DNA from 3 places in the Streptomyces sp. NPDC036822 genome. Region 1 is predicted to be linked to each of the others. Evidence: riboswitches for the same ligand, from Rfam matches in the RefSeq annotation. Region 1 holds a riboswitch; each other region holds the start of a gene.
What was found. A riboswitch is a leader RNA that binds a small molecule or an ion and turns the genes downstream of it on or off. The one in region 1 is predicted to bind cyclic di-AMP.
Positions count from the first base shown of each region.

Region 2: another riboswitch for cyclic di-AMP. It lies ahead of ACZ68P_RS12020 (M23 family metallopeptidase); the one in region 1 lies ahead of ACZ68P_RS20510 (M23 family metallopeptidase).
Region 3: another riboswitch for cyclic di-AMP. It lies ahead of ACZ68P_RS29630 (C40 family peptidase); the one in region 1 lies ahead of ACZ68P_RS20510 (M23 family metallopeptidase).

Region 1 is NZ_JBVJPY010000008.1:206,832-214,684, reverse strand. Features, by position in the region: gene ACZ68P_RS20525 (DNA gyrase/topoisomerase IV subunit A) at 1-1,998, opposite strand, end outside; gene ACZ68P_RS20520 (M16 family metallopeptidase) at 2,244-3,602, shown strand; gene ACZ68P_RS20515 (M16 family metallopeptidase) at 3,629-4,996, shown strand; cyclic di-AMP (ydaO/yuaA leader) riboswitch at 5,231-5,396, shown strand; gene ACZ68P_RS20510 (M23 family metallopeptidase) at 5,410-6,192, shown strand; gene ACZ68P_RS20505 (GntR family transcriptional regulator) at 6,405-7,088, shown strand; gene ACZ68P_RS20500 (HPr family phosphocarrier protein) at 7,494-7,775, opposite strand.
Region 2 is NZ_JBVJPY010000004.1:303,613-311,465, forward strand. Features, by position in the region: gene hpnH (adenosyl-hopene transferase HpnH) at 1-350, shown strand, start outside; gene dxs (1-deoxy-D-xylulose-5-phosphate synthase) at 417-2,297, shown strand; gene ACZ68P_RS12000 (aspartate aminotransferase family protein) at 2,294-3,826, shown strand; gene ACZ68P_RS12005 (helix-turn-helix domain-containing protein) at 3,918-4,565, shown strand; gene ACZ68P_RS12010 (DUF6126 family protein) at 4,586-4,741, shown strand; gene ACZ68P_RS12015 (tyrosine-protein phosphatase) at 4,791-5,603, opposite strand; cyclic di-AMP (ydaO/yuaA leader) riboswitch at 5,994-6,149, shown strand; gene ACZ68P_RS12020 (M23 family metallopeptidase) at 6,154-7,101, shown strand; gene ACZ68P_RS12025 (SGNH/GDSL hydrolase family protein) at 7,273-7,853, shown strand, end outside.
Region 3 is NZ_JBVJPY010000017.1:103,065-110,917, forward strand. Features, by position in the region: gene bioB (biotin synthase BioB) at 1-314, opposite strand, end outside; gene ACZ68P_RS29620 (8-amino-7-oxononanoate synthase) at 459-1,640, shown strand; gene ACZ68P_RS29625 (ATP-binding protein) at 1,854-2,306, shown strand; gene ACZ68P_RS29630 (C40 family peptidase) at 2,467-2,943, opposite strand; cyclic di-AMP (ydaO/yuaA leader) riboswitch at 2,947-3,119, opposite strand; gene ACZ68P_RS29635 (ABC transporter permease) at 3,595-4,584, opposite strand; gene ACZ68P_RS29640 (TetR/AcrR family transcriptional regulator) at 4,692-5,312, shown strand; gene ACZ68P_RS29645 (urease subunit gamma) at 5,453-5,755, shown strand; gene ACZ68P_RS29650 (urease subunit beta) at 5,772-6,101, shown strand; gene ACZ68P_RS29655 (urease subunit alpha) at 6,094-7,815, shown strand; gene ACZ68P_RS29660 (urease accessory protein UreF) at 7,826-7,853, shown strand, end outside.

The sequences.
Region 1 (7,853 bases):
GCCCGTTCGCAGCTCGGTCGCGCCGACGATCCGGTCACCCTCCTTGAGGGTGATGACCTCCAGCTCGTCCTTGTTCGCCGGATAGTCCGGCACCACGCGCTTCACCACGCCCTGCAGCGTGCCGATCGCCAGACCCGGCGAGGACTCGTCGAGCGTGGTCAGGCAGGCCACCGACTCGTCGTTCTCCAAGGTCAGGAACTCCGCCAGCGGTGCCCCGCCGGCCAAGTTCGGCGCGGCGTGGGTGTCGGGCAGCTGGGGCAGGTCGATCACCGCGAGCCGCAGCAGCCGCCCGGTCGAGGTCACCACGCCGACGTCGCCGCGCTGGGTCGCCGGCACGGCCGAGACGATCACGTCGTGCTTCGCGCGCCTGCCGTCCTCGGCGGCCGGCAGCTCCGCCGTCGCCGTACGGGCCAGCAACCCCGTCGAGGAGAGCAGCACCCGGCACGGGTCGTCCGCGACCTCCAGCGAGGTGGCGGCCACCGGGGCGCCCGCCGACTCCAGCAGGACCGTACGCCGGTCGGTGCCGAACTTCTTCGCCACCGAGGCCAGTTCGCCCGAGACCAGCTTGCGCAGCTCGGCGTCGGAGTCGAGGATCCCGGTCAGCTCGTCGATCTCGCCGTTGAGGCGGTCCCGCTCGCTCTCCAGCTCGATCCGGTCGAACCTGGTGAGCCGGCGCAGCGGGGTGTCCAGGATGTACTGCGTCTGGATCTCGCTCAGGGAGAAGTGCTCGATCAGGCGCTGCTTGGCCTCCGCCGAGTTCTCGCTGGAGCGGATGAGACGGATGACCTCGTCGATGTCGAGCAGCGCGACGAGCAGGCCCTCGACCAGGTGCAGCCGGTCGCGCTTCTTGCTCCGGCGGAACTCGGAGCGGCGGCGCACCACGGTGAACCGGTGGTCGAGATAGACCTCCAGCAGTTCCTTGAGGCCCAGCGTCAGCGGCTGGCCGTCGACCAGCGCCACGTTGTTGATGCCGAAGGACTCCTCCATCGGCGTCAGCTTGTAGAGCTGCTCCAGGACCGCCTCCGGCACGAAGCCGTTCTTGACCTCGATGACCAGACGGAGGCCGTGGCTGCGGTCGGTGAGGTCCTTGACGTCGGCGATGCCCTGGAGCTTCTTGGAGCCGACCAGGTCCTTGATCTTGGAGATGACCTTCTCGGGTCCCACCGTGAAGGGCAGTTCGGTGACGACGATGCCCTTGCGGCGGGCCGTCACGTTCTCCACGGTCGCGGTGGCGCGGATCTTGAACGTCCCGCGGCCGTTCTCGTACGCATCCTTGATGCCGGACAGGCCGACGATCCGGCCGCCGGTCGGCAGGTCGGGGCCGGGCACGAACCGCATGAGCGCCTCGAGATCGGCGTTCGGGTACCGGATGAGGTGCCGGGCGGCCGCGATCACCTCGCCGAGGTTGTGCGGCGGCATGTTGGTCGCCATGCCGACCGCGATGCCCGAGGCGCCGTTGACCAGCAGGTTCGGGTACGCCGCCGGGAGCGTGACCGGCTCCTGCTCCTGGCCGTCGTAGTTCGGGGAGAAGTCGACGGTGTCCTCGTCGATGGACTCCGTCATCAGCAGTGCGGCCGACGCCATCCGGGACTCGGTGTACCGCATGGCGGCCGGCGGGTCGTCGTTGCCCAGCGAACCGAAGTTGCCGTGGCCGTCCACGAGGGGGAGCCGCATGGAGAACGGCTGCGCCATCCGCACCATCGCGTCGTAGATCGACGCGTCGCCGTGGGGGTGCAGCTTGCCCATGACCTCGCCGACGACACGGGCGCACTTCACATAGCCGCGGTCGGGCCGCAGCCCCATCTCGTTCATCTGGTAGACGATGCGGCGCTGCACCGGCTTCATGCCGTCGCGGGCGTCCGGCAGCGCGCGGGAGTAGATCACCGAGTACGCGTACTCGAGGAAGGAGCCCTGCATCTCGTCGACGACGTCGATGTCGAGGATTCGCTCCTCGAACGCGTCGTCCGGCGGCGGTGTCTTCGTGCTGCGGCGGGCCATCGCGGCTGCGGCTCCTTCACCAACAAGGTTGATCTGACGCGGACCATTGTGGACCGTCCCACCGACAACGCCGACCGCGACCCGGGAATGGGTGGTTCCGCACCGCCTCCGGCCGCCCCTGGGCCGGACGCGACGCGTCCGCGACCCGGAAGAGGGAAGCCTCGAACCTGCGGGAACTTCGCGAGGTGTCGGTGCGCTTGCATACAGTGGCAGGACTTTTCCATATCGCGATCGAAGGGACGTACATGCCCATGGGTCACACGGCCACGGCCGAGGCCGGCTCCGGCGGCCTGACAGCGACCGAGCACCGGCTGGCCAACGGCCTGCGCGTGGTGCTCTCCGAGGACCACCTGACCCCGGTCGCCGCGGTCTGCCTCTGGTACGACGTCGGCTCGCGTCACGAGGTCGCGGGCCGCACCGGTCTCGCCCACCTCTTCGAGCACCTGATGTTCCAGGGGTCGAAGCAGGTCCACGGAAACGGTCATTTCGAGCTGGTCCAGGGAGCGGGCGGTTCGCTCAACGGCACGACGAGCTTCGAGCGCACCAACTACTTCGAGACGATGCCGACCCATCAGCTGGAGCTGGCCCTCTGGCTGGAGGCGGACCGCATGGGGTCGCTGCTGGCCGCCCTGGACGACGAGTCCATGGAGAACCAGCGCGACGTCGTCAAGAACGAGCGCCGCCAGCGGTACGACAACGTGCCCTACGGCACGGCCTTCGAGAAGCTGACCGCCCTCGCCTATCCCGAGGGGCACCCGTACCACCACACGCCGATCGGCTCCATGGCCGACCTGGACGCGGCCACGCTGGAGGACGCGCGGAGCTTCTTCCGTACGTACTACGCGCCGAACAACGCGGTCCTTTCGGTCGTCGGCGACATCGACCCGGAGCAGACCCTCGCCTGGATCGAGAAGTACTTCGGATCCATCCCGTCCCACGACGGCAAGCGGCCGCCGCGCGACGGCACGCTGCCCGACGTCATCGGGGAGCAGCTCCGCGAGGTCGTCGAGGAGGAGGTGCCGGCCCGCGCGCTGATGGCCGCCTACCGCCTCCCGCACGACGGCACCCGCGAGTGCGACGCCGCCGACCTGGCCCTCACCGTCCTCGGCGGCGGCGAGTCCTCCCGGCTCCACAACCGCCTGGTCCGTCGCGACCGCACGGCCGTCGCGGCCGGCTTCGGCCTGCTGCGCCTCGCCGGAGCGCCCTCGCTCGGCTGGCTCGACGTGAAGACCTCCGGTGGTGTGGAGGTGCCCGAGATCGAGACCGCCGTCGACGAGGAGCTGGCCCGCTTCGCCGCCGAGGGCCCCACGCCCGAGGAGATGGAGCGCGCCCAGGCGCAGTTGGAGCGCGAGTGGCTCGACCGGCTCGGCACGGTCGCCGGCCGCGCCGACGAACTGTGCCGCTTCGCCGTGCTGTTCGGCGACCCGCAGCTCGCCCTGACCGCCGTCAACCGGGTCCTGGACGTCACCGCCGACGAGGTGCGGGCGGTCGCCGCCGCCCGGCTGCGTCCCGACAACCGCGCGGTGCTGGTCTACGAACCGGTCACCGCCGAGCACGGCGACAGCGACAGCGAGAACGACGAGGAAGAGGGAGCGGACCAGTGAGCGACGCTGCCGCGGCTTTGACGAGCATGGAGTTCCACCCGCAGCCCCAGCCGGGCACCGCACGCCCCTGGGCCTTCCCGGCCCCGGAGCGGGGTGCGCTGGACAACGGCCTGACCGTGCTGCGCTGCCACCGTCCGGGCCAGCAGGTGGTGGCCGTCGAGATCTTCTTCGACGCCCCTCTGGAGGCCGAGCCCGAGGGCCTCGACGGCGTCGGCACGATCATGGCGCGGGCCCTCTCCGAGGGCACCGACAAGCACACGGCGGAGGAGTTCGCCGCCGAGCTGGAGCGCTGCGGCGCCACGCTCGACGCCCACGCCGACCACCCGGGCGTACGCGTCTCCCTCGAGGTCCCCGTCTCCCGGCTGCCCAAGGCGCTCGGCCTGCTCTCCGAGGCCCTGATCGCCCCGGCCTTCGACGACAGCGAGATCGAGCGCCTGGTGCGCAACCGGCTCGACGAGATCCCGCACGAGACGGCGAACCCGGCCCGCAGGGCGGCCAAGCAGCTCTCCAAGGAGCTGTTCCCGGCCGGCTCACGCATGTCCCGGCCGCGCCAGGGCACCGAGGAGACCGTCGCCGCGATCGACGCCACGGCCGTCCGAGCCTTCTTCACGGCGCACATCCGGCCCGCCACGGCCACCGCCGTGGTCGTGGGCGACCTGACCGACGTCGACCTGGACAAGGTCCTCGCCGAGACGCTCGGCGCGTGGACCGGCGACACCGCCGAGCCGCGCCCCGTCCCGCCGATCACGGCCGACGACACCGGCCGTGTGGTCATCGTGGACCGCCCCGGCGCGGTCCAGACGCAGCTGCTGATCGGCCGCGTCGGCGCCGACCGGCACGACCGCGTCTGGCCCGCCCAGGTCCTCGGCACGTACTGCCTCGGCGGCACCCTCACCTCCCGCCTGGACCGTGTCCTGCGCGAGGAGAAGGGCTACACCTACGGCGTCCGGTCCTTCGGGCAGGTGCTCCGTTCCGACGCCGAGGGCAACGGCGCCGCGATGCTCGCCATCAGCGGTTCGGTCGACACCCCCAACACCGGCCCGGCACTTGACGACCTGTGGAAGGTGCTGCGCACGCTCGCCGCAGAGGGACTGACCGACGCGGAGCGGGATGTGGCGGTGCAGAACCTGGTGGGTGTGGCGCCGCTCAAGTACGAGACCGCCGCCTCCGTCGCGGGGACGCTCGCCGACCAGGTCGAGCAGCACCTTCCGGACGATTTCCAGGCGCAGTTGTACGCGCGTCTGGCGGAGACGGGCACGGTGGAGGCGACGGCCGCGGTCGTCAACGCCTTCCCGGTGGACCGTCTGGTCACCGTGCTCGTGGGTGACGCGGCGCAGATCGAGGAGCCCGTGCGGGCGCTCGGCATCGGCGAAGTCACCGTCGTCACCGGCTGATCGAGGCGGAACACAGGCTGATCCAGGCGGAACACGCGCCACGGCGAGGACCCCGACGTCACCATACGTCGGGGCCCTCGCCTTTATTGATCTTTTGTCCGTATTGAGACGGAGAGTGGGTGTCTGCCCTGTGGCATGTCTTACAAACAGCCGAGTCCGTTTGCCGATTGAAAGACGGTCCGTTTAGCGTCAATCCGGCTGTTCGCCAGTTGCACCCGCCGCATCCGCGGCATCGGACAGTCATCGCCGAGTCCCCGTCAGGCGCGAGCCTGGGGAGCCGGGGACCCACACGAAGTCCCTGGGGTGAATCGGACGCCTTCGCATCCATGCGGAGGGGCCCGTAGGAGACCTTCCTGCTCCGAACCCGTCAGCTAACCCGGTAGGCGAGAAGGAAGGAAAGGATCAGCCACTACATGGCGTTCACCCGTGCCACCGGGAAGCATCGTGGTCCGAGCCGTCTGGCGCGCCGCAGCGCGGGCATCGCCGGCGTCGCGACCCTCGCCACCACCGGCGTCATCGGAACCCTCGCTTCCCCGGCGCTCGCCGCCGACACGGACACCCGCTCGCTCGAGGACACCGGCATGAACCAGGCCGTCGTCTCCGAGTCGCTGGCGGACCGGATCGACGTGCAGGCGGCCGCGCAGGAGCGGGAGGCCGTCGAGGCCATCGCGAAGGCGAAGGCCGAGGCCCGCGCCAAGGCGGAGGCGAAGCGCAAGGCCGAGGCCCGTGCCAAGGAGATCCGCGAGGCCAAGGAGCGCGCCGCCCGTGAGGCCGAGCGCAAGCGCCTGAACTCCTTCCAGCTCCCCGTGGCCGGCTCGTACGTCACCACCGGGTACCAGACCGGCGGCTCCCTGTGGTCCTCCGGCAGCCACTCCGGCGTCGACTTCCACGCCTCCTACGGCAGCGAGGTCGTCTCCGTCGGCTCCGGCACCGTGGTCGAGGCCGGCTGGGGTGGCGCGTACGGCAACAACATCGTCATCCGGATGAACGACGGCACGTACACCCAGTACGGGCACCTTTCGGCCATCAGTGTCTCGGTCGGCGAGTCCGTCACCCCGGGCGAGCGGATCGGCATCTCCGGCTCGACCGGCAACTCCACCGGCCCGCACCTGCACTTCGAGGCCCGCACGAGCGCCGAGTACGGCTCCGACATCAACCCGGTCGCGTACCTGCGCGCCCGCGGCGTGAACGTCTGACCCGTCCGCGTCCGGCGAACGCCCACGGGCCGCTCAAGGCCCGACGAAAAAGCCCCGGCTCGTACCGAGCCGGGGCTTTTTCGTCGGCCAAAAGATATCCATGGATCTCCGGTAGCCATCGGAAATACCGCCCCGCTGCAATAGAGTCACCGAAGAGTCGACGAACAGACGTCCATCGGATGGGTTTCGCGCGGAAAAGGCGGAGGTCGAACATGCGCATCCCGGCGCATTCGGTATGCACGGCGATTCGGGACGACATCGTCTCCGGTCTCTTCGAGCGCGGCAGCCGGCTGACCGAGGAGCAGCTGGCACGCCGTTACGGAGTCTCCCGCGTCCCGGTCCGTGAGGCGCTGCGCACCCTGGAGTCGGAGGGCTTCGTGGTCACCCGCCGGCACGCGGGCGCCCACGTGGCCGAGCCCACCGAGCAGGAGGCGGCGGACCTGCTGGACGTCCGGGCGCTCCTGGAGCCGCTGGGGGCCGCCCGCGCCGCCCAACGGCGCACGGACGCCCACCTCAAGGTGCTGCGCGGGCTGGTCAGGCTGGGTCAGGAGCGTGCCCGCCGCGGCCAGGGCGACGACCTGCGCTCCTTGGGCGGCTGGTTCCACGAGACCCTCGCGCAGGCGTCCGGCAGCCCGGCGCTCACGGCGCTGCTCACGCAACTGCGGCACAAGATCGCCTGGATGTACGCGATCGAGCCGGCCGCGCAGCCGGTCGAGGCCTGGGCCGAGCACGGGGCGATCGTCGACGCGGTCGCCCGCGGTGACGCCGAGCGGGCCCGCGCCCTCACGGCGCTGCACGCCGAACGTTCGCTCGTCCTGTACCGGCCGAAGCGGCCCGAGCGCGGCCGTGTGAGGGCTTCGCAACATGTCGTAAACACCGCGAGCATCCGGAATTAACGACCGGGCCGTATACAAAGAGAAGTAATGGGGTGGTGGAATTCTGCTGCCCGGAAATGCGGGGCCCGGAAAAGCCTCTCGCGTGATTTCCGTCGACGGGGCGCCGCGTCGGCGGGCTCGAGAATCCAGGCTGCCCGGAATCCTTTCCCCTGGAATCCCGCAGCCCGGGGCATCGGCCTCCCCGGGTCCTCGCCGTCGGAAGGCGCGAGCCGAACCGGACGCGCGCAGCCGAACCGGACGCGCGAGCCGGCCGGGCGTGAGAGTGGGTCGGACGCGTGAGCCGGCGGACGCGTGCGCCGCCCCGGCCGTGCGCGCTGCCGGGTGGTGGCCGCGTCCCGCCCCCCGGCAGACGCGAAAGAGCCGCGTCCGCCGGGGGGCGGGACGCGGCTCCTTCGTGAGGTGATGTCAGACGGTCTCGGGCAGCTCTTCGAGACCTTCGGCAACCAGCTTGGCGAGACGGTCCAGCGCGGCCTCGGCACCCTCGGCGTCCGAAGCGAGCACGATCTCCTCGCCGCCCTGCGCGCCCAGGCCGAGCACCGCGAGCATCGACGCGGCGTTCACCGGGTTTCCATCGGCCTTGGCGATCGTCACGGGGACGCCGGAGGCCGTGGTGGCACGGACGAAGATGGAGGCGGGGCGGGCGTGCAGGCCCTCGGCCCAGCCGACGTTGACGCGGCGCTCAGCCATGGTGTTGCCCTTCAAGTCTTAGCGGGTTGTCTAGACCAGTCTCTCATGTGTTGCGATGTGCTCGTGCCTGCCCGCGGC
Region 2 (7,853 bases), on a different contig from region 1:
AGGCCTTCGCGGGCGGCAACCGCAGGCGCTGGCGGCTCAACCACTCGCCGCTCTTCCTGGACTTCCTGGAGGGCAAGGCCGACTTCCCGTGCACCGCGTGGGCGATTCCGAACTACTCCCTCTTCGGCTGGCAGCGCCCCTGCTACCTGATGAGCGACGGGTACGTCCCGACCTACCGTGAGCTGGTCGAGGACACCGACTGGGACAAGTACGGCCGCGGGAAGGACCCGCGCTGCGCCAACTGCATGGCGCACTGCGGGTACGAGCCCACCGCCGTCCTCGCCACCATGGGCTCGCTGAAGGAGTCCCTCAGGGCGGTCCGCGAGACCGTCTCCGGAAACAACGGGTGATCCGAGGGGCGCGGGGGCCCGCCACACCGTCGTGGCCCCCCGCCCCCGTGAGAAAGGGGGCCGCACATGACGATCCTGGAGAACATCCGGGGGCCGCACGACCTCCGGCCGCTGAGCGGTACGGAGCCGGCCGAACTGGCGGAGGAGATCCGGCGGTTCCTCATCCGCTCGGTCGCCAGGACCGGTGGCCATCTCGGACCGAACCTCGGCGTGGTCGAGCTGACCATCGCCCTGCACCGGGTCTTCGACTCGCCGGCCGACCGCATCCTCTGGGACACCGGGCACCAGAGCTACGTGCACAAGCTGCTCACCGGCCGGCAGGACTTCTCCAAGCTGCGAGGCAAGGGCGGACTCTCCGGCTATCCGTCCCGCGCGGAGTCCGAGCACGACGTCATCGAGAACTCGCACGCCTCCACGGTCCTCGGCTGGGCCGACGGCCTGGCGAAGGCGAACGAGGTCCTGAGGAAGGACGACCACGTCGTCGCCGTCATCGGTGACGGGGCCCTGACGGGCGGCATGGCCTGGGAGGCGCTGAACAACATCGCCGCCGCCAAGGACCGCCCGCTGATCATCGTCGTCAACGACAACGAGCGTTCCTACGCCCCGACGATCGGCGGCCTCGCCGACCACCTGGCCACGCTGCGCACCACCGACGGCTACGAACGCTTCCTCGCCCGCGGCAAGGACATCCTGGAGCGCACCCCCGTCGTCGGGAAGCCGCTGTACGGATCCCTGCACGGGGCCAAGAAGGGGTTCAAGGAGACCTTCGCGCCCCAAGGCCTCTTCGAGGACCTCGGCCTGAAGTACGTCGGTCCCGTCGACGGCCACGACATCGGGACCGTCGAGGCCGCCCTGCGCCGCGCGAAGCGGTTCCACGGGCCGGTGCTGGTGCACTGCCTGACCGAGAAGGGCCGCGGCTACCAGCCCGCCCTCAGGGACGAGGCCGACCGCTTCCACGCCGTCGGCGCGATGGACCCGCTGACCTGCGAGCCGCTCGCCCCGGCCACCGGCCCGTCCTGGACGGCCGTCTTCGGCGAGGCCCTCGCCGAGATCGGGGCCGAGCGGCCCGACGTCGTCGCGATCACCGCCGCCATGCTCCAGCCGGTCGGCCTGACCCGCTTCGCCGAGCGGTTCCCCGACCGGGTCTGGGACGTGGGCATCGCCGAGCAGCACGCCGCCGTGTCGGCGGCCGGGCTCGCGACGGGCGGGCTGCACCCGGTCGTCGCCGTGTACGCGACCTTCCTCAACCGGGCCTTCGACCAGCTTCTGATGGACGTGGCCCTGCACAAGTGCGGTGTCACCTTCGTCCTGGACCGGGCGGGCGTCACCGGCACCGACGGCGCCTCCCACAACGGCGTGTGGGACCTCTCCCTCCTCCAGGTCGTCCCCGGACTGCGGATCGCCGCCCCGCGCGACGCCGACCGGCTGCGGAGTCAGCTGCGCGAGGCCGTCGACGTCGACGACGCGCCCACGCTGCTGCGCTTCCCCAAGGCGACGGCGGGCGAGCCGATCCCCGCCGTGGGCCGGATCGGCGGGATGGACGTCCTGCGTGAGGAGTCGGACGCGGAGATCCTGCTGGTGGCCGTCGGCGTGATGGCCGACGTCTGCCTGCGCAGCGCCGACCTGCTCGCCGCCCGCGGCCTGCGCTGCACGGTCGTCGACCCCCGCTGGGTCAAGCCGGTCGACGCCGCGCTCGCCCCGCTCGCCGCCCGGCACCGGCTGGTCGCCGTCGTGGAGGACAACAGCCGTACGGGAGGGGTCGGCGCCTCCGTCGGTCAGGCGCTGCGCGACGCCGGCGTCGACGTACCGCTGCGGAACTTCGGCGTCCCCGACCAGTTCCTCGCACACGCCAGTCGCGGCGAGGTGCTCGCCGACATCGGGCTCACACCCGTGGAGATCGCGGGACGGATCAGTGCCGCCCTGGCACACGAGGAGAAGGCGCGATGAGCGACGCGAGAGGCGGCGACGCCACCGACGGATCGACGGACGACCCGGCGCGGGCCCCGTCCGCGGCACCGGCCGGGCACCCGGCGGATGCCGTGGCGGAAGCTCCGGCCGGACGCCCGGCGGGGGCCGCGCCGGGCGTGGGGAAGAGCGGGGAGTTCGACCTCGCGGCCCTGCTCGCCGCGCGGGGGGCCGAGCGCTACGAGCTGCACACCCGGCACCTCAACCACCAGCTCCCGCGCATGCTGCACACCCTCGGCTTCGACAAGGTGTACGAGCGGGCGGAGGGCGCCCACTTCTGGGACTCCGAGGGAGGCGACTACCTCGACATGCTGGCCGGCTTCGGCGTCATGGGCCTCGGCCGGCACCATCCCGTCGTCCGCAAGGCGCTCCACGACGTCCTCGACGCCTCTCTGGCGGACCTCACCCGCTTCGACTGCCAGCCCCTGCCCGGACTGCTCGCCGAGCGGCTGCTCGCCCACAGCCCCCACCTGGACCGGGTCTTCTTCGGCAACAGCGGCACGGAGGCGGTGGAGACCGCCCTGAAGTTCGCCCGGTACGCCACCGGAAGGCCGAGGGTCCTCTACTGCTCCCACGCCTTCCACGGCCTGACCACGGGCTCCCTCTCGGTCAACGGCGAGAGGTCCTTCCGCGACGGCTTCGCCCCGCTCCTTCCCGACACCGCGATCGGTCTCGGCGACCTCGACGCGCTGGAGCGGGAGCTGCGCAAGGGGGACGTCGCCGCCTTCGTCGTCGAGCCCGTCCAGGGGAAGGGCGTCCACGAGGCCCCGCCCGGTTTCCTGCGCGCGGCCCAGGAGCTGCTGCGCCGGCACGGGGCCCTGCTGATCGCCGACGAGGTGCAGACGGGACTCGGAAGGACCGGCGACTTCTACGCGTACCAGCACGAGGAAGGGGTCGAACCGGACCTGGTCTGTGTCGCCAAAGCGCTCTCCGGCGGCTACGTACCCGTCGGGGCGACCCTGGGTAAGGACTGGATCTTCAAGAAGGTGTACTCCTCGATGGACCGGGTCCTCGTCCACTCGGCCAGCTTCGGGTCCAACGCGCAAGCCATGGCGGCCGGCCTTGCCGTGCTCTCGGTGATGGAGTCCGAGGGCACGGTGGCCCACGCGCGGAGGATGGGCGAGCTGCTGTCCTCGCGGCTGAAGGAGCTCGTGCCCCGCTACGAACTGCTCCACGAGATCCGCGGGCGCGGGCTGATGATCGGCATCGAGTTCGGGCGGCCGTCGTCGCTCGGGCTGCGCGGCCGGTGGACCATGCTGCAGGCCGCCCGCAAGGGACTCTTCGCCCAGATGGTGGTGGTCCCGCTGCTCCAGCGGCACCGCGTCCTGACCCAGGTGTCGGGGGACCACATGGAGGTGATCAAGCTGATTCCGCCGCTGGTCATCGACGAGGCCGACATCGAGCGGTTCCTGACCGCGTTCACGGCGGTGATGGACGACGCCCACGGCGGTGGGGGGCTGATGTGGGACTTCGGGAAGACGCTGGTCAAGCAGGCGGTGGCCCAGCGCTAGCGGGGTGGTGCCGGGGGCGCGGCGGCGGAGGTGAGTTTGCCCCTGAGGCAAGAAACTTGCCTGGGGGGAAAGTTCCTGGCGCAATAGAGGGATGGAGCATCTTTCCGCGGGACCGTCCCCGGACCCCCTCGCGCCGGACGGCCCGGACGAAGCCGCCGCTCTTCCCGACATGGCTCCCCAGCTGCGCGGGCTGCGCCGACGGCGCGGGCTCACGCTGGAGGCCGCCGCCCGCAGGGCCGGGCTCTCCCCGGCGCACCTGTCCCGCCTGGAGACGGGCCGTCGCCAGCCCTCGCTGCCGATGCTGCTCGCGCTGGCCCGTATCTACGGTACGACGGTCTCCGCGCTCCTCGGCGAGGTGCCCGCCGAGCGCGACCCCGTCATCCGCGCCGGCCGGTCCGAGCCCGTCGAGGCCGACGGCTGGATCTACCACCAGGCCGGCGGGCCCGGGCGCGCCCTGCAGGCGCTCCGCGTCCACGTGCCGTACGCCACCCGCTCCGACCTCGTGCGCGTCCACCCGGGTGAGGAGTGGCTGCACGTCGTCGCCGGCCGCGTGCGGCTGTCGCTGGGCGACGCGGTGCACGTCCTGGACCCGGGCGACAGCGCCCATTTCGACTCGCTCACGCCCCATCGCATCGGCGCCGCCACGAGCGGCGGCGCCGACCTGCTCTTCGTCCACACGCTGATGCAGAGCCCCGCCGCCGAGACGTGTCTCGGTGACGGGACCGCGCTCCCGCGGTGAATCCACGGAAGGGATCCGACATGTCCGACAAATCAACTGCGGTCACCGGCGAGGAGCGAGGGGGCGGCAAGTTCCCCAAGGGCCTGGTCCTGCGCCTCTTCGCCTATCTCGTGGCCGGGCACCTCTTCGCCGGCTTCCTCTACCTGCTGTTCTCGCTCGGCGGCCAGAACCCGTGACCGGTGGCCCGGGGCCCGGTCTGCCGGGTGCCCGGTGCTCTTCGTCGGCTCAGGCTTCCGTGACCAGCCGCGCGCGCAGCCGCTCCCGCGTCTCCGGGGCGAGCGCGAGCCCCTGCGACAGGTAGTTCTCGGTCGTGCCCCAGGTCCGCTCCATGGTCTCGAACGCCGCCCGGAGGTACTCCACCCGCGCGTCGAAGAGGGGGCCGAGCAGCTCCATCACCTCGGGGGCCATCGCGTCCGCGGAGGTGGAGCTGCGACGGATCTTGTAACGGCGGTGGGGGTCGTTCGACTTGACGTAGTCCGCCTCGATCGCCTCCCGCTCGACGCCCACCGCGAGCAGCGAGATAGCTATGGACAGCCCCGCGCGGTCCTTGCCGGCGGCGCAGTGCATCAGGGCGGGGACACTGTCGTCGGCCATCGCGTGCAGGACGCGGCTGTGCTCCGCCGTCCGGTCGACCACCATCTTCCGGTATGAATCGGACATCCGGTCGGCCGCTTTGCCGCCGCCGAGGGCCTCGCGCAGCTGCTCCAGCGCGCCGCCGCTGACCAGCTTCCAGAACTCCTTGCCGTCGGCCGGGTCGTTGAGCGGGATGTTCACGTTCCGCACGCCGGGGAGTTCGACGTCCGCGCCCTCGACCTTCCGGTCGGCCGCGTTGCGGAAGTCGAAGACGGTGTGCAGCCCGAGGCCGGCGAGGAAGGCCGCGTCCTCCTCGGTGGCGTGCGCCAGGTGGCCGCTGCGGAAGAGGCGGCCGAACCGGACCGACCTGCCGTCCACGGTCGGCAGGCCGCCCACGTCCCGGAAGTTGCGGACCCCGCTCAGCTCGGGTTCGGTCGACGAGACCTGCGGCAGCTGCTGCGTCACGAGTGCTCCTGAGTGTTGGCGGACTTCGACGATACGAGATCGGTTCCTGGGGCAATCATTCCGGGTGGCGGCCCCCGCGCACACCCCTCGGACGGGAATGGGTGTTCTGTCCGAATTGGGGCCTTGGTGATAACGCGCCCTGGTAACAGGGGAGATGGGTTTCGGTGCGTGAGCAGCGTCATAACCGTGACGGAACGTGCCTGATCGTCTTTCGCGAACTCCCTGCGCGAAAAGGGGATCGAGGTGGCGGCATCCACGGAGGGTGACCGGAATTCCGGGCGGAAATCAGCCCACGGAATGCGTGGGGAATAAGACGGCTTGTTCGCGCCGACAGGCTCGTCTACGGTCACCGTCAATCCGGTCGGACCGCCGAATCCTGCCACCGTCCGGAATCCGCACCCACCCACGTATGGCAGGAGCGGGGGACCCAGGTAGTACGCCGATCCGGTCGATCCGGAACGGCTTGGGGTGAAGTCGCGCGCCATGGCGACCGGGCAACTCCAGCCCGAACCCGACAGCTCACCTCGCAGGCGACGGAGAGGAATTCGCCATGCCCGCGAAGGGTAAGCACCGCCGTCCCAAGGTCAACCCGATCACGCGCGGATTCGTCGCCGCCGGAACGGGCGGCGCCGTCGTCGCCCTGCCGCTCCTCGGCGCGACCGGAGCCCACGCCGCCGAGAAGTCCGCTCCCGCCGTGACTCCCGAGCAGGCCGTGGCCGCCGTCGCCGCCGCTCCCGCGAAGGCCCCGGCCGCCGCCGCCAAGGCGAAGCCCACGACGTACTCCGTCGTCGCCGGCGACTACCTGTCCAAGATCGCCACCGAGCACCACCTGGCCGGCGGCTGGAAGAAGCTGTACCAGGACAACCGCCAGGTCGTCGGCGAGAACCCCTCGCTGATCTTCCCCGGCATGAAGCTCACCATCGGCGCCAAGTCGACCGCCAAGGCGCCCGCGCCCAAGGCCACTGCCCCCAAGGCCGCGCCGAAGGCCGCCGCGAAGGCCGAGAAGTCCTCCTCCGACGACTCCGCGACGCGCAGCTCCCGCAGCGCCGAGCGCACGGCGGCGGCGCCCGCCCAGGAGCCGCGGGCCGCGGCCTCCGGCTGGGTCGCCCCCGTCAGCAACGGCGTCTCCACGCCGTACCGCGCCTCCGGCTCCATGTGGTCCTCCGGCTACCACACCGGTGTCGACTTCATGGCCTCCTCCGGCACCTCGGTCAAGGCCGTCGGCGCGGGCACGGTGTACTCCGCCGGCTGGAGCGGTTCGTACGGCAACGAGGTCGTCATCCAGCACGCCGACGGCACCTACTCGCAGTACGCCCACCTCTCCTCCCTCTCCGTCTCCACCGGCCAGTCGGTCAACGGCGGCGACGAGATCGGCCTGTCCGGTTCCACCGGCAACTCCAGCGGTCCGCACCTGCACTTCGAGATGCGCACCGGACCGAGCTACGGCTCGGACATCGACCCGCTCGAGTACCTGCGCCAGAAGGGCGTCGGCGTCTGACGCGTCCCGCGCACCCGCGAACCCCCGGGTACGCACCGGGCCCGGCACCTTCGTGCCGGGCCCTTCGCGTATTCCGCCTTGGCGCAATCTTGACCGGTGGCATATCTCACCCACCGTCAACACCTCCTTACGGTCGCGTAGGTCACACCCGTAAAGGAAGGATGTGCTCCCGTGGCAGACGATTCGAGATCAAGAGACATGGACGTATTCGGGTCGTACGCGGCGATCGGTGACAGCTTCACCGAGGGCGTCGGAGACCCCGGCCCCGACGGGAAGTACCTCGGCTGGGCGGACCGTTTCGCGGTCCTGCTCGCCGACCGGCTGCCGGAGCACGACGCGTTCCGATACGCCAATCTGGCCGTACGCGGCCGCCTCCTCGACCAGATCGTGGAGGAGCAGGTCCCCAGGGCCAAGGAGCTGGCCCCCGACCTGGTGACCTTCTGCGCGGGCGGCAACGACATCATCCGGCCCGGCAGCGACCCCGACGACGTCGCCGAACGCTTCGAGCGCGCCGTCGCCGACCTCACCTCCGCCGTCGGCACCGTCATGGTGACGACCGGGTTCGACACCCGCGACGTCCCCGTGCTGCGCCATCTGCGGGGCAAGATCGCCACCTACACCGCCCACGTCCGGGCCATCGCGGACCGCTACGGCTGCCCGGTCCTGGACCTGTGGTCCCTCAAGTCCGTCCAGGACAGGCGGGCTTGGGACGGCGACCGGCTGCATCTGTCGCCCGAGGGGCACACCCGCGT
Region 3 (7,853 bases), on a different contig from region 1:
GCGCCGCCGGCCACTCCGGCGGCGGCCGCCTGGGACGCCTCGTCGGGCTTCAGCCAGGTGTACTTCAGGATCCCGGCGGTCGAGCCGAGCCGCTGCGAACAGTACGAACAGTCCTCCGGGCACAGACCGGACTTCAGATTGACCAGATAGTTGAGCTTCACCCGGCGCCCGAACCACTGGCGGCGCACCTTGCCGGCCGCGGCCACCACATCGAGCAGTTCGTCGTCGGAGGTCGCCAGCACGGCGAGCGCTTCTTCACGGGTCGGCAGCTCGCGCCGCAGCCCCTTGTCCACCAGCGTGTTCAGCAGGTCCATAAGGGCTGATCCTGGCCTACGGCACACCCCCCGGCCAAGGAGGAACCGAACAACAGCGCCTGTTTGAGGTGTGTGGATGGCCACACTCTGACCTTGGCCACGGGCAGCTAGGGTCTGTGCGCTGCCTACAAAAGGATCTGCCCCATGCACCGGGACGCGCACACGCCGGACGAGGACACGCACCGTACCCCGTTCGACTGGACGGACACCGAGGCACGCCGCCGCGCGGAGGCCGGTCTCGTCCGCACGCTGCGGCCGCGCGCCGCCGAGGCGGAGCCGCTCGACCTGGCGGGCAACGACTACCTCGGCCTCACCCGGCACCCCGAGATCACCGAGGCCGCCGCCGAGGCGGCCCGGCGCTGGGGCGCCGGCTCCACCGGTTCCCGGCTGGTCACCGGCACCACCCGGCTGCACTCCCGCCTCGAACGCGAACTCGCCGACTTCTGTGGCTTCGAGGCGGCCCTCGTCTTCTCCTCCGGCTACACCGCCAACCTGGCGGCCCTCACCGCGCTCAGCGCCCGTGACTCGCTGATCGTCTCGGACGCCGGCAACCACGCCTCGATCGTGGACGGCTGCCGGCTGTCCCGCGCGGAGACGGCCGTGGTCCCGCACGCGGACCCCGAGTCCGTCCGCAAGACACTCCACGCCCATGGCGGCCGGCGGGCCCTCGTGGTGACCGACTCGGTCTTCTCGGTGGACGGGGACAAGGCGCCCCTGACCGAACTCGCCGCCGCCTGCCGCGCTCACGGCGCCGCCCTCGTCGTCGACGACGCCCACGGTCTCGGCGTCCTCGGCGAGGGCGGCCGCGGCGCGCTGAACGCCGCCGGGCTCGCGGGCGACGCGGACGTGGTCGCCACCCTGACCCTCTCCAAGTCGCTCGGCAGTCAGGGCGGCGCCGTCCTCGGCCCCGCCCGGGTCATCGAGCACCTGATCAACGCGGCACGGACGTTCATCTTCGACACGGGGCTCGCTCCGGCCGCCGTGGGCGCCGCCCTCGCCGCCCTGCGCCTGATCCAGGGCGACCCCGCCCTGGCCGGGCGCGCGAGGACGGTCGCGACCACCCTGCACCGGCTCCTCACCGACGCCGGGCTGACCGCCGTGCGCCCGGACGCGGCCGTGGTCTCGGTGCGCGCCCCGTCGCCGGAGGCGGCGCTGCGGTGGGCGGCGGACTGCCGCGCGCAGGGTCTCGCGGTGGGTTGCTTCCGGCCGCCGTCGGTGCCGGACGGGATCTCCCGGCTGCGGCTCACCGCGCGCGCGGACCTGGGCGACGCCCAGATCGCCGAGGCGGTGGCCACGATCGTCCGGACGGCTCCGCCCCTGGCTTGAGGCTGTCCACGGCGCCCGCGCGCACGCCTCCGTCCGCGCCGGACAGGGTGACGCGGGCACGTCCTGTCCATCCGGGACAGGACGGAGTTCACCGCTTCGGGCGATAGATATATGCATATCTTGGTGGATCGGCCCCTATGGCGGCCCGATCGGTGGCACCCTGACGCGAAGTGCAGTCCGGGGCGGGGCCCCGGTGGGAAGGACAGCGTCGCCATGGCAGACCACCAGGAAGCATCCGTCACGCTGCCGAGCGATCCCGCCTCGGTGTCCACCGCCCGGAGATATGTGGACGACGTCCTCCGGGAATGGGGGCTCGAGGCCGGCAGCGACACGGCCGACTCGATCCGGCTGATCGTCTCGGAGCTGGCCACCAACGCCGTCCAGCACACCTTCGGGAAGTCGCCCACGTTCACCGTCGACGTCCGGCTGGAGCGCGAGGAGCGGCTGTGCGTCGGCGTCACCGACAGCCACCCCCGCTGGCCCCGGCGACTCCCGGCCGCGGTGCAGCAGGACAACGGCCGAGGGATGGTGATCATCCGCTTCCTCGCGGCGGAGGCGGGCGGCCGGCTCACGGTCGCCCCGACGGACGACGGGGGCAAGACGGTCTGGATCAACCTGCCCTGGACGGCCCGGCGCCCGGTGCCGGCCCCGCTCGGGGGCGCCTGAGGCGGTGTGAGCCGCGTCGAGGGCGGCGGCGCCATCGCGACCCTTCGGCACCGCGCCCGTCCGAGGCCCGGTCATCCGCCCGACGTCCCGTCAGCCGTCGTGGGCCCGACGGCACCCGTCGGACACCGGCCGCGCCCGGCGGGCGCCCGGCCGGCGCGCGTCAGCGGACGCGGCCGTAGTACACCTTCGAGGACCAGATCTTGTCGAGCTTCACCCAGGAACCGGTCTTGGGGGAGTGCCAGATCCTGTTCTGACCGGCGTAGATGCCCACGTGATAGACCCTTCCGCCGGAGTGGAAGAAGACCAGGTCCCCCTGCTGCCTGCTGGAGGCGGAGATGTGCTTGGTCTTGTTGTACTGCTGCTGCGCGGTACGGGGCAGTGACTTGCCCGCCTTCTTGTACGAGTAGAGCGTGAGCCCCGAGCAGTCGAACCGGCTCGGTCCGGCCGCTCCGTACTTGTAGGGCGATCCCTTCTTCGAGGCCGCGATGCTCAGCGCCTTGCCGGCGTGTGAGGTCGCGGCCTGGGCCTCCGGTGCGGCACCTGGTGCCAGCAGCGTGCCCCCGACGGCGGCGAGGGTGAGAGCCGAGACGGCTCCGGCCCGGGACAGCAGGGACGGGACATGAATCTGCGCAGTCATGCGCAACCCTTCGTCAGCCGCCTGTGAAGGATGACCTGTCGGGTTCGGGCAGGCGAAGATGCCCGGCCGCGGCTGCGGCTTCACCCCGAGGAACGGCCCACCTGCTCGGTCGTCCCGTGTTGCTCGGGTCCTCCACTCCTGCCGATCCACCTCTGTCGACCAGACGTCCGGGACAGCGGCAGGACTCGGCGTCCGCCCGGACCGCCCCGCCGTGGTGGCGGGGGCTTGTCGTCGTCAGGGATCTTGACCCACATCCGGGGTGAAATCCGAGTTGAAACGGCGATATGTGAGGCTCCTCACCACTGATCCGTTCGGGTGGACAAGTAGGTTTCGTGATCTTCAGAGGTTTGCCCGACGAGCCCCGTACCAGGGGTGGGACGCCTGATTCAGCCAGATGTGTACAGCTGCGCTGCAACCCGCCCCGGCCATATGTAGATTCATCGACTACGCCGAAAGGGGGAGGCTTTCTGCGCCCTCCGTGGGCCGAGTGGACCTCGACACGACACGCGAGAATGTCAACTCGCCGGGGTCCTCGGGAGAGTGACCCGGTCCGCCCGGCGTCTTCGCGCCGCCCCGGGACCTCCGGCGCCCGTGCGGAAGCCGCGTGCCCCCGTCCGCTACAGCGGAGGCACGCGGCGGTAGGAGGGGGCGTCAGCCCACCGGTGCGGGCCGTGGGGCCGGTGCGGGGTCCGGCTCGGCGGCGGCCCGGGTGCGGCGCCCGCCCAGGGTGACCGCGGCGAGGCCGAGCGCCACCCACACACCCAGCACCAGCAGCGGTGAGCCCGCGCCGGCGCCGTCGAAGAAGGCCACGGACCGCAGGGCCGAGCCGCCCGCACCCGGCGGCAGCAGCTGACCGAGCGCGCCCGCGGGCGCGGGCAGCAGTTCGGGCGCGCTCGCCACGCCGGAGAACGGGTTGCCGAACAGGACCATCAGGGGTGCCCCGATGCCGAAGCCCGCCTTGCCGAGCAGCGCGGCGAGCCCCGCGAGCGTCGAGCCGATGGCGAGGACGGTGAGCGCGAGGACACCGGCCTCGGCCCACCAGTCGCCGGTGAGCGCCCCGAGCCAGTTGTGGGCGAGTCCGGCGCCGACGATCCCGGCGAGCGCGGCGGCGCCGCACAGGGCGAGGACCGCCCGTCCGCGGCGCAGGCCCAGGACCGTGGTGACGATGCCCGCGGCCGTGCCGGACAGGACGAGGGGGAAGAGGCTCGATCCGAACGCGCTGCCGCGCGGGTCGCCCGCGGGCGTGGGAACGACGTCGATGACCTCGACCTGCGTGCCGGCGGGGACCTGGGCGGTGACGGCCTCCCGCAGGAGCCCCGCGACGACGGGGCTCGCGGCGGACGCGGTCAGCAGCCGCGGACCCTGCGGGGTGACGACCACGGCGCCGTATACGACCCGGTCCTCGATCGCCGCACGGGCGGCTGCCTCGGAGTCGAAGCGGTGGACCTCGAAGGCGCCGTCGCGCTCGGCGAGGCGCCCTTCCAGCGGGGCGGCGGCGGCAGCGGGGCCCGCGACGCCGATCGGCAGGTCGTGCGGCGCGACGCGGGCGGCGGGCCAGGCGAACGCCCACAGGGCAAGGGCCGCGACGACCGGGATCAACACCATCACCGCGAGGGTCTTGCGGGTGCCGTTGGCAGGCATGGCGACTCCCATTCAAAGAGAAGGATCGTTCGTTTTACGGCGGTGGAGTCACTGTCCCGCCGGAGTGGCCGCTTGTCAAGAATGAATGTTCGTTTTAGATTCGGGGCATGGCTCGCGTCTCTCAGGAACACCTCGACGCCCGCCGCCGTCAGATCCTCGACGGCGCCGCGCGCTGCTTCGCCCGCAACGGCTTCCACGCCACCTCGATGCAGGACGTCCTCGGCGAGGTGGGCCTTTCGGCCGGCGCCGTCTACCGCTACTTCCGAGGCAAGGAGGAGCTGATCGCCGCCATCGCCTCGGAGGCGTTCGCCGGCATCCGCGGCGCGTTCGAGGATGCCGCGCGGACCACCCCGCCGCCCACCCCCGACGTGCTGCTCGGTTCGGTCCTGCGGCTCTTCCTGGAGGAGCGGATCGTGGGCGCGGACCGCCAGGCCTTCGCCCGGCTCATCCTCCAGGTCTGGTCCGAGACCCTGCGCAACGAGCAGCTCTACGCGACCCTCTCCGAGGGGTACCGCGCCATGCGCGAGGTCTGGTCGACGCTCGTCGACGCCTACCGCGCGAACGGGCTCATGGCGGCCGACGTCCCTGCCGACCGGGTCGCGCGCACCCTCATCGCCACCGCCCAGGGCTTCATCGCCCAGCAGGCCCTGTTCGGCGACGTGGAGGTCGAGGTCCTGGAGGACGGGCTGCGCGGACTGATGTCCATGGAGACGCAAAGCCCGAGTTAACGCGTCGGAAAAACTTCCGCCCTAACGTGCAATGTCCGGCCCCGCAGCGCGTCTCCGCAGCTCAACAGAGTGTTGAAGATCGGTAAGGTCCGCTGCTGTCCGGGAGGGAACCGCCCGGTGGACGACGATGAGGTGGAAGCGTGCAACTGACCCCGCACGAACAGGAACGACTGCTGATCCACGTGGCCGCCGACGTGGCCGAGAAACGCAGAGCGCGCGGAGTGAGGCTCAACCACCCCGAAGCCGTCGCCCTCATCACCTCGCACATCCTCGAGGGCGCCCGCGACGGCCGTACGGTCGCCGAACTCATGGCCTCCGGGCGCACGGTGCTCTCCCGCGACGACGTCATGGCCGGGATCCCGGAGATGATCCACGACGTCCAGGTCGAGGCCACCTTCCCGGACGGCACCAAGCTCGTCACCGTCCACGACCCCATCGTGTGACCGGGGAGCGACGCCGATGATCCCCGGAGAGATCCTCCACGCGGACGAGCCGGTCGCCCTCAACGAAGGGCGTCCCGTCACCCGCCTCACCGTCCTCAACGCCGCCGACCGGCCCGTGCAGGTCGGCTCCCACTACCACTTCGCCGAGGCCAACCCCGGCCTCGACTTCGACCGCGCCGCCGCGCGCGGACAGCGGCTGCACATCGCCGCCGGCACCGCCGTGCGCTTCGAGCCCGGCATCCCCGTCGAGGTCGAACTCGTACCGCTCGCGGGCCGCCGGGTCGTCCCCGGGCTGCGCGGCGAGACGGCGGGCCCGCTCGACCCGAAGGGCGCCGACCATGCCTGAGCTCCACCGCGCCGCCTACGCCGACCTGTTCGGCCCCACCACCGGCGACCGGATCCGGCTCGCCGACACCGACCTGCTCGTCGAGATCGAGGAGGACCGCTCCGGCGGCCCCGGTCGCGCGGGCGACGAGGCCGTCTTCGGGGGCGGCAAGGTCATCCGCGAGTCCATGGGACAGGCCCGGACCACCCGCGCCGAGGGCGCGCCCGACACCGTCGTCACCGGCGCGGTCATCGTCGACCACTGGGGCGTGGTCAAGGCCGACATCGGCATCCGGGACGGGCGGATCACCGGCATCGGCAAGGCGGGCAACCCCGACACCATGGACGGGGTCCACCCCGACCTCGTGATCGGCCCGGAGACCGAGATCATCGCGGGCAACGGGAAGATCGTCACGGCCGGCGCCGTCGACGCCCACGTCCACTTCATCTCGCCCACCCTCGTCGACCAGGCGCTCGCCTGCGGCATCACCACCCTCGTCGGCGGCGGAACGGGACCGGCCGAAGGCACCAAGGCCACCACCGTCACGCCCGGCCCCTGGCACCTGGCCCGGATGTTCGAGGCGCTCGACACCTTCCCGGTCAACATCGGTCTGCTGGGCAAGGGCAACACCATGTCGCGGGAGGCCATGCACTCCCAGCTGCGCGGCGGGGCGCTCGGCTTCAAGATCCACGAGGACTGGGGGGCGACGCCTGCCGTCATCGACGCCTGTCTGGGCGTCTGCGACGAGACCGGTGCCCAGCTCGCCATCCACACCGACACGTTGAACGAAGCGGGCTTCGTCGGCGACACGCTGGCCGCCATCGCGGGCCGCACCATCCACGCGTACCACACGGAGGGGGCGGGCGGCGGCCACGCGCCCGACATCATCAGCGTCGTCTCCGAGCCGTACGTCCTGCCCAGCTCCACCAACCCCACCCGGCCGCACACCCTCAACACCGTCGAGGAACACCTCGACATGCTGATGGTCTGCCACCACCTCAACCCCGCCGTCCCCGAGGACCTCGCCTTCGCCGAGTCCCGCATCCGGCCCTCGACCATCGCCGCCGAGGACGTCCTGCACGACCTCGGCGCCATCTCGATCATCTCCTCCGACTCCCAGGCCATGGGCCGCATCGGTGAAGTGATCCTGCGTACCTGGCAGACCGCCCACGTGATGAAGAAGCGCCGCGGCGCCCTGCCCGGCGACGGCCGCGCCGACAACCACCGGGTCCGCCGCTACGTCGCCAAGTACACGATCAACCCGGCCGTCGCCCAGGGCATGGACCACCTCATCGGATCGGTCGAGACCGGGAAGCTCGCCGACCTGGTCCTCTGGGACCCCGCCTTCTTCGGCGTGAAGCCCCAGACCGTCCTCAAGGGCGGCCAGATCGCGTACGCGCAGATGGGCGACGCCAACGCCTCCATCCCCACCCCGCAGCCCGTCCTGCCCCGCCCGATGTTCGGGGCGCTCGGGAAGGCGGCAGCCGCCGGATCGGTCAACTTCACCGCCCAGGCGGCCCTCGAGGACGACCTGCCCCGACGGCTAGGCGTCCACAAGGAGTTCGTGGCGATCGGCAGCACCCGGCGGGTCACGAAGGCCGACATGCGGGAGAACGACGCCCTGCCCCGCGTCGAGGTCGACGCGGACACCTTCACGGTGACGATCGACGGCGAGCCGGTCGAACCGGCGCCCGCCGCCGAACTGCCCATGGCCCAGCGCTACTTCCTCTTCTGACGGGCCCGTGATGAGCCGTTCCGCACTCCTCGTGCTCG